3 regions of the Providencia alcalifaciens genome follow, and region 1 is predicted to be linked to each of the others. Evidence: predicted binding sites of a transcription regulator. Region 1 holds the regulator's gene; each other region holds the start of a gene.
What was found. The regulator Fur, encoded in region 1, represses iron uptake genes when iron is present. The targets are predictions, from matches to a motif close to ATAATAATGAGAACNACTATCAA.
Positions count from the first base shown of each region.

Region 2: the regulator Fur is predicted to act here: its motif matches at 2,123-2,145, upstream of ygiD (4,5-DOPA dioxygenase extradiol).
Region 3: the regulator Fur is predicted to act here: its motif matches at 1,633-1,655, upstream of LDO73_RS05165 (TonB-dependent hemoglobin/transferrin/lactoferrin family receptor).

Region 1 is NZ_OU659204.1:1,292,805-1,297,096, reverse strand. Features, by position in the region: partial or broken gene LDO73_RS05765 (type I secretion system permease/ATPase) at 1-1,002, shown strand, start outside; gene ybfE (LexA regulated protein) at 1,176-1,469, shown strand; gene fldA (flavodoxin FldA) at 1,623-2,150, shown strand; gene fur (ferric iron uptake transcriptional regulator) at 2,380-2,826, shown strand; gene LDO73_RS05745 (bactofilin family protein) at 3,260-3,781, shown strand; gene ansB (L-asparaginase 2) at 3,960-4,292, opposite strand, start outside.
Region 2 is NZ_OU659204.1:3,165,701-3,169,992, forward strand. Features, by position in the region: gene LDO73_RS14385 (glutathionylspermidine synthase family protein) at 1-1,141, shown strand, start outside; gene ygiD (4,5-DOPA dioxygenase extradiol) at 1,251-2,054, opposite strand; gene ribB (3,4-dihydroxy-2-butanone-4-phosphate synthase) at 2,225-2,878, opposite strand; FMN riboswitch at 3,033-3,200, opposite strand; gene ubiK (ubiquinone biosynthesis accessory factor UbiK) at 3,392-3,670, shown strand; gene hldE (bifunctional D-glycero-beta-D-manno-heptose-7-phosphate kinase/D-glycero-beta-D-manno-heptose 1-phosphate adenylyltransferase HldE) at 3,755-4,292, opposite strand, start outside.
Region 3 is NZ_OU659204.1:1,159,065-1,163,356, forward strand. Features, by position in the region: gene LDO73_RS05155 (RNA polymerase sigma factor) at 104-601, shown strand; gene LDO73_RS05160 (FecR family protein) at 601-1,545, shown strand; gene LDO73_RS05165 (TonB-dependent hemoglobin/transferrin/lactoferrin family receptor) at 1,671-4,292, shown strand, end outside.

The DNA of each region.
Region 1 (4,292 bases):
GTGGTGGCAACACAGTTAATGACGTTAGTCAGTAAAGTCACTACCGCTGTTCTACTTTGGCTTGGTGTTAATGAAGTTTTGGAAGGAAATATCACGCCAGGGGAACTTGTCGCTTTCAATATGCTAAGCGCCCATGTTACTCAACCTGTTCTACGATTTGCTCAAATTTGGCAAGACTTCCAACATACCATTATTTCTTTGCGTCGCGTTGGCGACATTCTTGATAAACCCATTGAAAATGAACGCCAAGGCATTGCCAGCTCAAGCACCATTCAAGGGGAAATTGAGTTTCAAAATATCCGCTTTCGTTATCAACCTGAAACCCCTGAGGTGCTAAGTAACCTAACTTTATCCATCAAAGCCGGAGAGTTTATTGGTATCACAGGGCCATCTGGTTCAGGGAAAAGTACCCTCACTAAATTGTTACAACGACTATATATCCCTCAACATGGGCAAGTTATTGTCGATGGTATGGATTTAGCGGTGACAGATACTGTCGCGTTACGCCGCCGAATGAGTGTCGTCCTTCAAGAAAGCACACTCTTTGTCGGAACAATTGCAGAAAATATCCGATTAAGTTACCCACAAGCGAGCGAACAACAATTAATCCATGCTGCAAAACTGGCGGGAGCCTATGAATTTATTATGTCTCTGCCTGAAAACTTTAATTATCATTTATCTGAAAAAGGATTAAATCTCTCTGGCGGTCAACGCCAGCGTATTGCCCTTGCTCGAGCCTTGATTACTGAACCTGATATTTTAATTCTCGATGAGGCCACCTCTGCACTGGATTACGAATCAGAATCCGCCATCATGAAAAATATGCCGTTAATCACACAAGGTAGAACAGTGATTAGCATTGCCCATCGCCTCAATACCATTATGAGCGCCGATAAAATTTACGTAATACGAAATGGTGAAGTCGCCGAAGCGGAAACTCATCAGAACCTTCTAAAACTGAAAGGTCTTTATGCCAATTTATGGCAGCAACAGACCCGTTAACCTGAATAAAAAAGCATCGCTTACTCTTTGAGTGATGCTTTTTTCTTAAAAGTGCTTTTTTTTTAATCTATTAGATGAATTAGCGGGGTATGCACCTATGGTACTAGGGGTTCAGCTAGGGTATCATTGCCCGCTGAATTACTGGCACACCCCTTCCGTTAGCAATAGTAGATATGGCAAAAGAACAAACTGACCGCACCACACTGGATTTGTTCGCAGAAGAACGCAGGCCTGGGCGACCAAAAACTAGCCCGTTGTCGCGGGATGAACAATTACGAATCAATAAGCGAAATCAGCTAAAACGAGACAAAGTCAAAGGGCTACGTCGAGTTGAGCTGAAATTAAATGAAGACGCTGTCGCGGTCTTAAACCAATTAGCTGAAGAGAAAAACATAAGCCGAAGTGAGCTAATTGAAGAAATTTTGATGGCTCAACTTGAGCAGGTTAGTGAAGTAATTGATCGCTAGCTGTATCTGGTAAATCACACAAATTTGACAGACTAACACTGTTTTTTTCGCCAAAATAAGGCGCAAAATTTTACCTATTTTCGTTCTATTTTTAGTTCTAGCAGAATTGGTAATTTATACTCTCTACTAGAAAAACAAGAGGTTAATCACTTTATGGCAGTTATAGGCATTTTCTTCGGAAGTGACACAGGTAACACAGAAAATATTGCCAAAATGATCCAAGAAAGATTAGGCAAAGATGTTGCAGAAGTTCACGATATTGCTAAATGCAGCAAAGAAGATATCGAAGCGTTTGACATCCTACTTCTTGGTATCCCTACGTGGTACTACGGTGAAGCTCAGTGTGATTGGGATGATTTTTTCCCAACATTAGAAGAAATTGATTTTGACGGTAAACTTGTCGCACTGTTTGGTTGTGGAGACCAAGAAGACTACGCAGAGTATTTCTGTGATGCGATGGGAACTATCCGCGACATCATTGAGCCTCGTGGTGCAGTGATCGTAGGTCATTGGCCAACTGAAGGCTACCACTTTGAAGTTTCTAAAGGTATGGCGGACGATAATCACTTTATCGGCCTTGCTATCGATGAAGATCGTCAACCAGAACTGACCGAAGAGCGTGTTGACGCTTGGGTTAAACAAATCTCTGAAGAGATGTCTCTGGCTGAAATCCTTGGCTAATAATGACATAGATTGTCAATTAAAAGCGGGGACCATTCGATATGATGGGTTATTCCTTCCATCTAATGGACTCGCTTTTAAGAACGAATCAAAATAATGAGACAATGCATGGTTTCTATTTTTATTTTCCATGCCTATAATTGTAAATCAGTTTAGAAGACAACTGGATTTTTGTTAAAAACGTCTCATTATTGTTAAATTTATGATTTAAAATACAGGACAAGCCCGCATGACAGACAATAATAAAGCATTGAAAAATGCAGGACTCAAAGTCACTCTTCCAAGATTGAAGATTTTGGAAGTACTTCAGGAGCCTGAGTGCCATCACGTCAGTGCGGAAGATCTCTACAAAAAGCTGATTGATATTGGTGAAGAAATCGGGTTAGCCACTGTCTACCGCGTATTAAACCAATTTGATGATGCTGGTATTGTGACTCGTCACAATTTCGAAGGTGGAAAATCCGTATTTGAACTGACTCAACAGCATCACCATGACCACTTAATCTGTTTAGATTGTGGCAAAGTCATCGAATTTACAGACGAATCAATCGAAGAACGTCAGCATGATATCGCTAAACGCCACGGCATTAAGCTGTCTAACCACAGTTTATATCTATATGGTCACTGTGCTGAAGGTGACTGTCGTGAAAATGAAAACATCCACGAAGCAAAATAATTGCATTCATAAGTCGCCTCACTAAAAATGAGGCAACTTAATTAATCAGTGATTTCGTGTTGATGATACCCACTTAATGTTTATTAGTGGGTATTTTTATTTATATATTCTTAACATTTCCCCATTTTTACTCTTTAGCTGAAAATTAGCGACTATTTTTAAAAAATACATAGCTTTATTTCTTCAGATAAAACTAAAACTATCCTCTATTCTTTAATTTGCTATGCGTTATTTTAATTTATACTTATGATCAAATTTATGCGTAAGAGATTAAAGGATGAAAAAAACATATCTGTTTTTGAATATAAGTTTTTTCTTCTGGTTTCTTACTTTGATAGCGTGGTTTTTTAGATATACCGTCGTGGCATCCGTTGCCTTTATATCTTCAATCATTTGTTTGGTTCTATACTTCAATTACAAAAAGGTTAGTCGCATGTTCAATAAAAAACAAAACAAACCAGAGCCCACTCCCACTATCAATAAAGAAGAAATCACTCAAAAAATTGCTGAGGAAAAAATGCAAACATCTACAGCAGTGGCTAGCGAAGAAAAAACCAATACCATTATTGCCAAAGATGTCGTGTTTGAAGGCAATATTACCTCCAATGAACAAGTACATATTTATGGTACTGTGATTGGCAACATTACCGGCAAAAATAATACCGTCAAAATCATGCAAAATGGTAATGTTACCGGCAATATTACCAGTAATGAGCTATGGGTAAACGGTAAAGTGGAAGGTGAATGTATCACCGAAACTATTAGCATTGATATCAATGGTGAGATTTATGGCACCATCCGCTATTCCAGTCTATCCATTAAAAAAGGCGGAATATTTTCTGGCCATGCTGAGGTTAAATCTGCTACGAAATCGACGGGAAACGTAACGGTATTTAAAGAAAAAACCAAACAAGAAAATTCAGACCCACACACACCTGAAGTCGGTGCCTTGTAATTAAATTTGTTAAACAGATGATATAGAATTGCTCGATAATAACTTTATTACCCTATTTATAGGCATTTATTGTCGAGTTATTTTGATTATATAAATTCGCTTATCACTAAAAGTGCATATTTTATACGTAATAAAAATAGATCATAAAGGCGACATTGCTGTCGCCTTCCATTAAGCCTTAGTATTGCTCAAACATCTCTTGGATTTTTTTCGGGTCCTTCGTTTGTGTTAATGCTAATTGCAGTAATACACGAGATTTTTGTGGGTTCAATCTTTCAGATGCCACAAACCCATATTCATTATCATTCACTTCCGCATTTCGCGTTGTATAGCCTGTCGGTACACGACTAGAACGCACCACGACAACATCCTCTTTCGCTGCATTGGCTAATGCATCAAAAATAGTTTTATACATATTCCCGTTACCAACACCAGCACTTACAATACCTTTAACGCCTTCTTCGCGTAGTGCTTTTACTGGTGCTGAAGATGCATTCGCATAGTTATACAC
Region 2 (4,292 bases), 1.9 Mb from region 1:
AGAGCGCCCTAACTGGCGTGAAAAAGCGGATGAGTTTGGTTTTCACTTCCACACTATGTACGGCGAACCGTACTGGTCTGAAGATGCCTATTACCAATTCACGCTAGCGCAAGTTGAAGAAATTGAAGAAGCTACCTCTGAAATTCACCAAATGTGCTTAAAAGTGGTTGAGCGCGTTGTTGAAAGCGATGAGTTACTCGCTCGCTTTCAAATTCCTAAACATTGTTGGGAATTTGTCCGTAGTTCGTGGAAAAGTGAGCAACCTTCATTATATTCCCGTCTCGACTTAGCTTACGATGGTGTCAATCCACCTAAGTTACTGGAAAATAATGCAGATACACCAACGTCACTGTATGAATCAGCGTTCTTCCAATGGATTTGGTTAGAAGATCAAATCGAGGCTGGAAAACTGCCAGAAAATGCTGACCAGTTTAACAGCATTCAAGAGCAACTGATTGAACGTTTTGGTGAGCTTAAAGATCAATACGGTTTCCGCTTGCTACATATGGCTTGTTGCCAAGATACCGAAGAAGATCGTGGTACAGTACAATATCTGCAAGACTGTGCGAATGAAGCTGGCGTAGCGACCGAATTCCTGTATATGGATGAAATCGGGCTGGGTGAAAAAGGTGAATTCACCGATACACAAGATCAGGTCATTAGTAACCTGTTCAAACTGTATCCATGGGAATTTATGCTCAGAGAAATTTTCTCAACCAAGCTGCAAGATGCGGGTGTACGTTGGTTAGAGCCTGCATGGAAAAGCATTATTTCCAACAAGGCGTTGCTACCAATGTTATGGGAAATGTTCCCTGACCATCCAAACTTGTTACCAGCCTACTTTGCGGATGGTAATAAACCAGAGCTTGAAAGCTATGTGATTAAACCGCTATTTTCTCGTGAAGGTGCGAATATTCGTGTCATCGAAAATGGCAAAGAAATCGCCTCTGCGGATGGCCCTTATGGTGAAGAAGGGATGATTATCCAGCAATTCCACTCACTGCCAAAATTTGAAGGCAGCTATACATTAGTGGGAAGCTGGTTAGTTAACGACCAACCTGCGGGCATCTGTATTCGCGAAGATAAAGAGCTGATTACTCAGGATTTATCTCGTTTCTACCCCCATATCATTATCGACTAGTATTTCGTAGTTTGATAAAAACAGGGTATCTGACAAAAAGAAAGCGGCAACGAACTATTTCGTGCCGCTTTCTTATTTTCTGTTTTAAGTATTAACCAATTTGAAAGTATTAACCGATTTGCACTGACAACATGCTCAGCGATGCGGAAACAATGCCCTCTACAGGCGTACTTATCCCTTCTTCACCATCCCAAGTTCCTAAAATAGGCAAGATAGGTAAAAAGTGTTCCGGTGATGGGTTCGATAACTTACCATCTTCACGATCTAACCCTTTAGTGAGTGGATGCGGCTGCTCGTGACTGCGTAAATTGTCATACACAAACTGCTCAAAAGAGGTCGCCCAAGGATAAGGCACTGCATTTGCATTTTGCCAATCCATTGCTCTTAAATTATGAACCACGTTACCGCTGCCCATAATCAATACCCCTTCATCTCGTAATACCGCCAGCTTTTTACCCAACTCATAATGCCAAGCAGCTGGCTTCGTACCATCAATACTGAGCTGAACCACAGGGATATCCGCTTGAGGATACATACGGACTAAAATTTCCCATGTACCGTGATCAAGTCCCCACTCCTCTTTATCTTGATAAATTGGCTCTGGAGACAATAATTCAGCTACCTGTTTAGCCAGTTCTGGAGAGCCCGGTGCTGGATATTCAATTTGGTATAAAGCTTCAGGGAAACCACCAAAATCATGGATAGTTTTCGGTTTAACCATCGCGGTGATAGCCGTTCCACGGGTATACCAATGTGCTGAGATCACTAAAATCGCACGCGGTCTAGGCAAGGTTTTACCCAGTTTTTCCCATGCTTCAGTATACGAATTATGGTTAATCGCGTTCATCGGGCTACCATGACCGATAAATACCGCAGGCATTCGATGGGTTAAGTGTTGGTTATTTGTCGACATGATGACCTCAATTCCACTAAAAGGATAATGAATATCAGCATACCCTTTTTTAGAAAAAACACAGTGGGGGAATTATGAGAATGATCATCAAAAAATTTGAATAGGCCACAAAGGTGTGCAACTTTGTGGCCGATGACTCTGTATGCAAAACGTTTTAAAAACCTAGCAAATTAGCTGGCTTTTTTTTCCAACTGAAGGCGATAGTTAACTAAGTCTTCGATAGTCACAACGGTCATATTGTGCTCGCGAGCAAACTTCACCACATCTGGCGCACGCGCCATGCTGCCATCATCATTGGTTAACTCACACAGTACTCCAGCGGGTTTGAAACCTGCCAGTACAGCTAAATCAATTGTCGCTTCGGTATGACCACGGCGAGTTAATACACCACCCTCACGAGCGCGCAGAGGGAATACGTGACCTGGACGGTTAATATCCGCAGGTACTGCGTTATCCGCAATTGCGGTTTTAATTGTCGTGATACGGTCAGCCGCAGAAACGCCTGTCGTCACGCCTTTTGCCGCTTCGATAGTGACCGTAAAACCCGTTTGGTTTTGGCTGGTGTTTTTTTCCACCATCATCGAAATATCAAGCTGCTTACGGCGTTCTTCCGTAATACACAGGCACACAATGCCGCTGCTATAGCGAATGGTCATTGCCATTTGCTCTGTGGTCATGGTTTCTGCTGCAAACACTAAGTCACCTTCATTCTCACGATCTTCATCATCGAGAACTAAGATACCTTTGCCTTGGCGCAGGGCTTCAATTGCATTTTCAACACGCTCGGTAGGATTACCGAATTCGGAAAGTAGCGTCTGATTCATGGTAAAAACCTTCTTAAATTAACAATATTTGAGTTACCAGAACCAGGGCAGTCTTAGGAGTACGAGAAATGAATAAACACAACGACTTAACAGCCGTTTCGCCATTCAATATGTAGAACAATGTTGCACCTAAAAGGTACAAACATGCAGATACAGTGATTCTCTCCCATCCGGACTATGACCGTCGGCTCCAGATTCACACTGGATCTGCTGACCTTTCCTATCCATGACAATAATGCCAAAGATAACAAAGCGCTCGCGGGCTTCATGCGCGATGCATGTTACCGCCGGTGGGGACTTTCACCCCGCCCTGAGATTACGCAATTAATATAACTCCAATAATTCAATGGTGCAACGAACAAACGATAAACTGGAAACTTACTCACACTTTTCGCCAATAAAAACAAGATGAAAGGCTGGGTTTTTATAATAATGTTAGAAGGTGGTTTATTCATAACGCCGCAGGTATTACACTACCCCACATTATTTATATTGAAACTGAAGGACCCGCGAATGCTCGATCCGAAAAAAATTGAACAAGTTGCCCGCCAAATTCAAGGTGCATTACCAAAAGGCGTGCGTGACTTAGGTGAAGACTTTGATAAAAAGCTTCGTTCACTGCTGCAATCTCAGCTTGGCAAATTAGATTTAGTCAGCCGTGAAGAGTTTGATATTCAAACACAAGTTTTGCTGCGCACTCGCGAAAAACTGATGAAAATGGAGCAGCGCGTTAGCGCACTTGAAGCCCGTTTTTCAGATGAAAAAGTGATTGAAGAAAAACAAGAAGATTGATTCACAAACAAAAAAGCCTAACTTCTGTACGCATTTAAATGCAGACAAAAAGCTAGGCTTTTGCTAAAACCAATTAAAATTTAATTATTTGGTTTTCATAATATTTTTGATGATATTGGTGGTTGAAATACCATCTTCGAAATTCAAAACCATCACTTGCCCACCAGCAGCCCACACTTCCTTGCTACCAGCAATCTCATCTGGTTGATAATCCCCACCTTTTACTAAGATGTCAGGCAGAATTTCTGAGATCAAACGCTGCGGTGTATCTTCCTCGAATGGCACAACCCAATCCACGGCACCCAATGCGCCCAACACAATCATACGTTGGTCTAATGGATTAACTGGGCGAGTTTCGCCTTTCAAGCGACGAGTCGATGCATCACTGTTTACCGCAACAATCAGGCGATCACCCAATTTACGTGCATTTGCCAGATACGAAACATGTCCTGCATGCAGAATATCGAAACAGCCATTGGTCATCACCACGCGCTCACCGCGAGCACGCGCATCGGCTACGGCTTGCTTAAGCTGGCTTTCGGTCATTACGCCGAAACCATTCTCTGCGCGACCACGGATCGCATTTTCTAATTCGATAGGTGAAACTGTTGAAGTCCCTAAT
Region 3 (4,292 bases), 130 kb from region 1:
TCAGATGTTTGCACCAAAAATACAGGTTGCTAGTTCCCATTTGATGTTAATAATTATAGTATGTAAATAATTCTCATTTACATACTTGGTGTTATGGCTTGATATGTCAGATTCAGAGTTACAATGCCTGTTTGCTCGTCACTCTTCCTCACTATGCCGTTATCTTAATGGTTATCTTAAAGACTATAATTTAAGTATGGATATCATGCAGGAAAGCTTTGTGCGTATGGCGGAGTTAATGAAACATTCCCCCATTCAGGATGTGGATGCTTATCTTTATCGAACCGCTAAAAACTTAATGATTGACTATTTTCGTCAACAGAAACGACACTCAGCCACCTCCATCAGTGAGGTGCAATGGGAATCCGTACCTTCTAAAATTAAAAGCCTTGAAGCCCAGACAATTCGAGAGCAACAAATTCAGCAAATCCAAAATATTATAGGAACATTGCCCCAGCGAACTCAGGAAATTTTCCGGTTACATCGCGAAGATGGAATGACCCAAAATGAAGTGGCGGAAGCGTTAAATATTTCATTAAGTACCGTTGAAAAACATTTAGCCAATGCGTTAGCTATGCTCATCCATAAATGGAGAGATTAATGGAGAGTCAACATTCAAGTAAACCCTCTGAAATTGAGGAAGTCGCCGCTTTCTGGGTTATCAAAACGACACAAAAAAACTTAACCTCCCAAGAAGAGCATGATTTTCAACAATGGGTTACGACATCAGAACAACATCGGAACGCCTATTTTAAAGCTCGGCAACTGTGGGGATTAACCTCTGAGATCGCATTATCCGTTCCAAAAGGATCCAGCCGAAAAACGGGCAATATAAAATTTACGCCTCGTTGGATTGCGATGGCATCGGTCTTCATTTTAAGTGTGTTCTCATTCGCAATTTGGCCGTTTTTAAACCAAGAATCTGTGGATTATCAAGCTAAAAATGGTGAAATCTCACACATTATATTACCCGATGGTAGCCATGTTGATTTAGACAGCGGAGCTGCGATAACGCTCGAATTTAATGAGGGTTATCGGCAAGTTAATTTACTTTCTGGTCGAGCTTACTTTTCAGCATCTCCTATTTCAACTCAAGAACCGCGACCTTTTCGGGTAAAAGCTAAAAATGGAACAGTTCAAGCCTTGGGAACGGAATTTGAGATTGACTCCCAAGAGAAGCAGGTCAATGTTGCTGTCTATGAACATCAGGTACAAATTACCTTATTGTCTGGGGAGACTCAGCGGGTCATCGCGGGAGATAGGGCATCTTATCAGCAGCATATATCGCCAATGGTACCAGCTAACATTCAGCATGGAGTTTCGTGGAGAAAAGGGCTAATTATTTTCCAGCAAAGCAGTGTTGCTAATGTTATCCATGAACTGAGCCGGTATAGAGAAAAACCTATAATTTTATTGGGTGATCCACCCCAAGCCATGATTAGTGGGGTTTTCCAGATTGATTCTGTCGAAAATGCGTTATTGACTGTCACCAGTGCGAAAGGGTTATCAGTCTCTGAATTACCCTTTTTTACTCTAGTTTATTGATATTAAATATTTTAATTATTTTCATAACAAATTATTCAAAATTTATTTACGGGTTTTAGGTTATTTGTCGTCTTAATCTAAGTGATTATGATTTTCATTACCATTATCATTTTTAGGATTGAGAAATGACAAATAACAAGTTTGATTATAAAAAAGCAGTTCTGGGGATTCACCTTGCATTAATGGCGCTACCCGCCATCTCTTTTTCTAGCTATGCGCACGCCAATAAATTGAGCCAGACAGCTTCACTTTCTATTCCTGCTCAACCCCTTGATTCAGCACTGCTCCAATTTGCCCAACAAGCTAATATGGAGATTTTTATTGATAGCCAAGAGATTAATGGACTGAACAGTCAAAAAATACAAGGCAATATGTCGATTCAAAAAGGACTAGACCAGTTAATTGGCTCTAATCCTATTCTGTATCAAATTGATGGAAATCGAATCTCGATTCAACGAATTAATAAAGCAGTGGATGATAATTCAGTCATTGTGCTGGATAAAATTACGGTGACGGCTGCACCTCACCAACAAGGCGATTGGGTTTATAGCTCTCCATCATCCGTCAGTGTAATCAGTAAAAAACAAATTGAAGATAAGCCTCCAAAGCACATCGCTGATTTACTGGAGTTAACGACAGGGGTCTATTCTAGTGTGAGTCAGCAAGATCCCTCACTGTCTGTCAATATTCGTGGGATCCAAGATTATGGACGGGTCAATATGAATATTGATGGAATGCGCCAAAATTTCCAAAAAAGTGGTCATGGGCAGCGTAATGGCACCATGTATATCGATTCAGAACTTCTTTCTGGTGTTGAGATTCAAAAGGGAAATAGTAATGGAATGGGGAGCGGAGGCACATTAGGCGGCGTCGCGACATTCAACACAGTGAGTGCATCCGATTTTTTATCTAAAGATAAAACGTTTGGAGGAAAGATCCATGCAAGTACCGGAACCAACAACACCCATTTTATTGGTAGCACCGCGTTAGCGCTAGGGAATGAACATGCCGATCTTTTATTTGCAGCCAGTGAACGTCGATTAGGTGACTATAAACCTGGTGTACATGGGGATATTGGCGATATTCGGATAAACAATGACACCGGGCATTATGACCAACTGGTTCATGATCTAAAACATAGCCGTATTACGGACAGTAATTATCAAATGACGTCCTACTTGGCAAAAGCCGGTTGGAATTTTAGTGACTCCCAACGCCTACAACTCAATTACCTTGAAACCAAAGTTGCGACACCAAATGCAGGCACACTCACCAACCTATCAGGAACATGGCCATACAAATTAGGTTGGAAAAGTAGTGGGTTTAGTGATGTGACGACAAAAAACTACGCACTGGATTATAGCCAATATAGTGAAAGCCCATGGAGCTTTGAATTAAAAGGAAAAGTGTATTTCGTTGATACCAATGATGACACGCAAACCTACTCAACCAGTAAGGTTTTTAACAATGGCTATCAAATGAATACCCGTGTGAAAACGATAGGATTACAGTTAGAAAATTACTCGGAAATTGAATTTAACTATAACCATGTTTTAAAAGCACATTATGGATTAGAGGCTTTTCAGGATAAGGCCAGCAGTGATTCCACCAAGGTGTCTGCAAATGGGGTGACACCAGACGGTAAGCGTTCCTTAAGTTCACTATTTGCCACATTAACCTATGAACATGATGATTGGCTCACTTTAGAAGGTGGGCTGCGTTATGATTATTATCAGTTAAAAGGGCAGACCAGTATGCGCTATCGAGTTTTTCCTTATACGAAAGACAACCCATGCAAAGCATCAAGCCTACGTAATTGTAAAAGTGTTGAAGTTAATCGCGTATGGGATGTGGATGATGCCCAAGGCGAATTTTCACCTAACATAAAGTTAGCGATTCGACCTAACGTCGAATGGTTGGAACTGTATTCAAGCTATGGGCGTTCTTGGCGTCCACCCGCTATCACGGAAACATTGACGTCGGGAAGTGCGCACAGCTCATCTACTCAATTTCCCAATCCTTATCTAAAACCTGAAAAATCGAATTCTTGGGAGGTTGGCGTCAATGTTAACTATCCAAATTTAGTGCTCGAAGAGGATCGTTTATTAGCCAAAGTTGCCTATTTTGATACGCGGGTTGATAACTATATCAACCTTGCGATTAACCGAACAAAACCGGGAATGGTGAGTCCGAGTATTGGTAATGCGGCGTACAGCAATAATCTTGTAGCGACTCGTTTTAGGGGCTTTGAGTACCAAGTTAATTATGATGCTGGCTTTGCTTACGCGGATTTAACGTTCACCCACATGATCGGCAAAAATGAGTTTTGCGCTCGCCGTGCTTGGTTGGGGGGCGTTCAGACATTTACTAAAGAAAATCGCCCTGGAAATTGGTACGCAGAAGATGATGTTCAACAAAATGATCATGTGAATTGTGATGGCGCGGCAGTGTTTAGTAGTGCTGCAAATTTACCGGGTGATAGAGGCTCCTTCACATTAGGTGGTCGCGCTTTTAATCGAAAACTCGATGGTGGAATGGTTATTCGCTTTACACCGGGATTCCAAGACCATTCTGCACAAAGCAATCAGCCCTATTTGGCCGATTGGCCTAAATACACATTGGTGGATCTGTATGCGAGTTACGCGTTAACCGATGATTTAATTATTCGGGGAAATGTCGAAAACTTAACCAATAGAGCTTATGTTGTGAGCTACGGCGAAAGTCTTTCCAATACGCTAGGGCGTGGA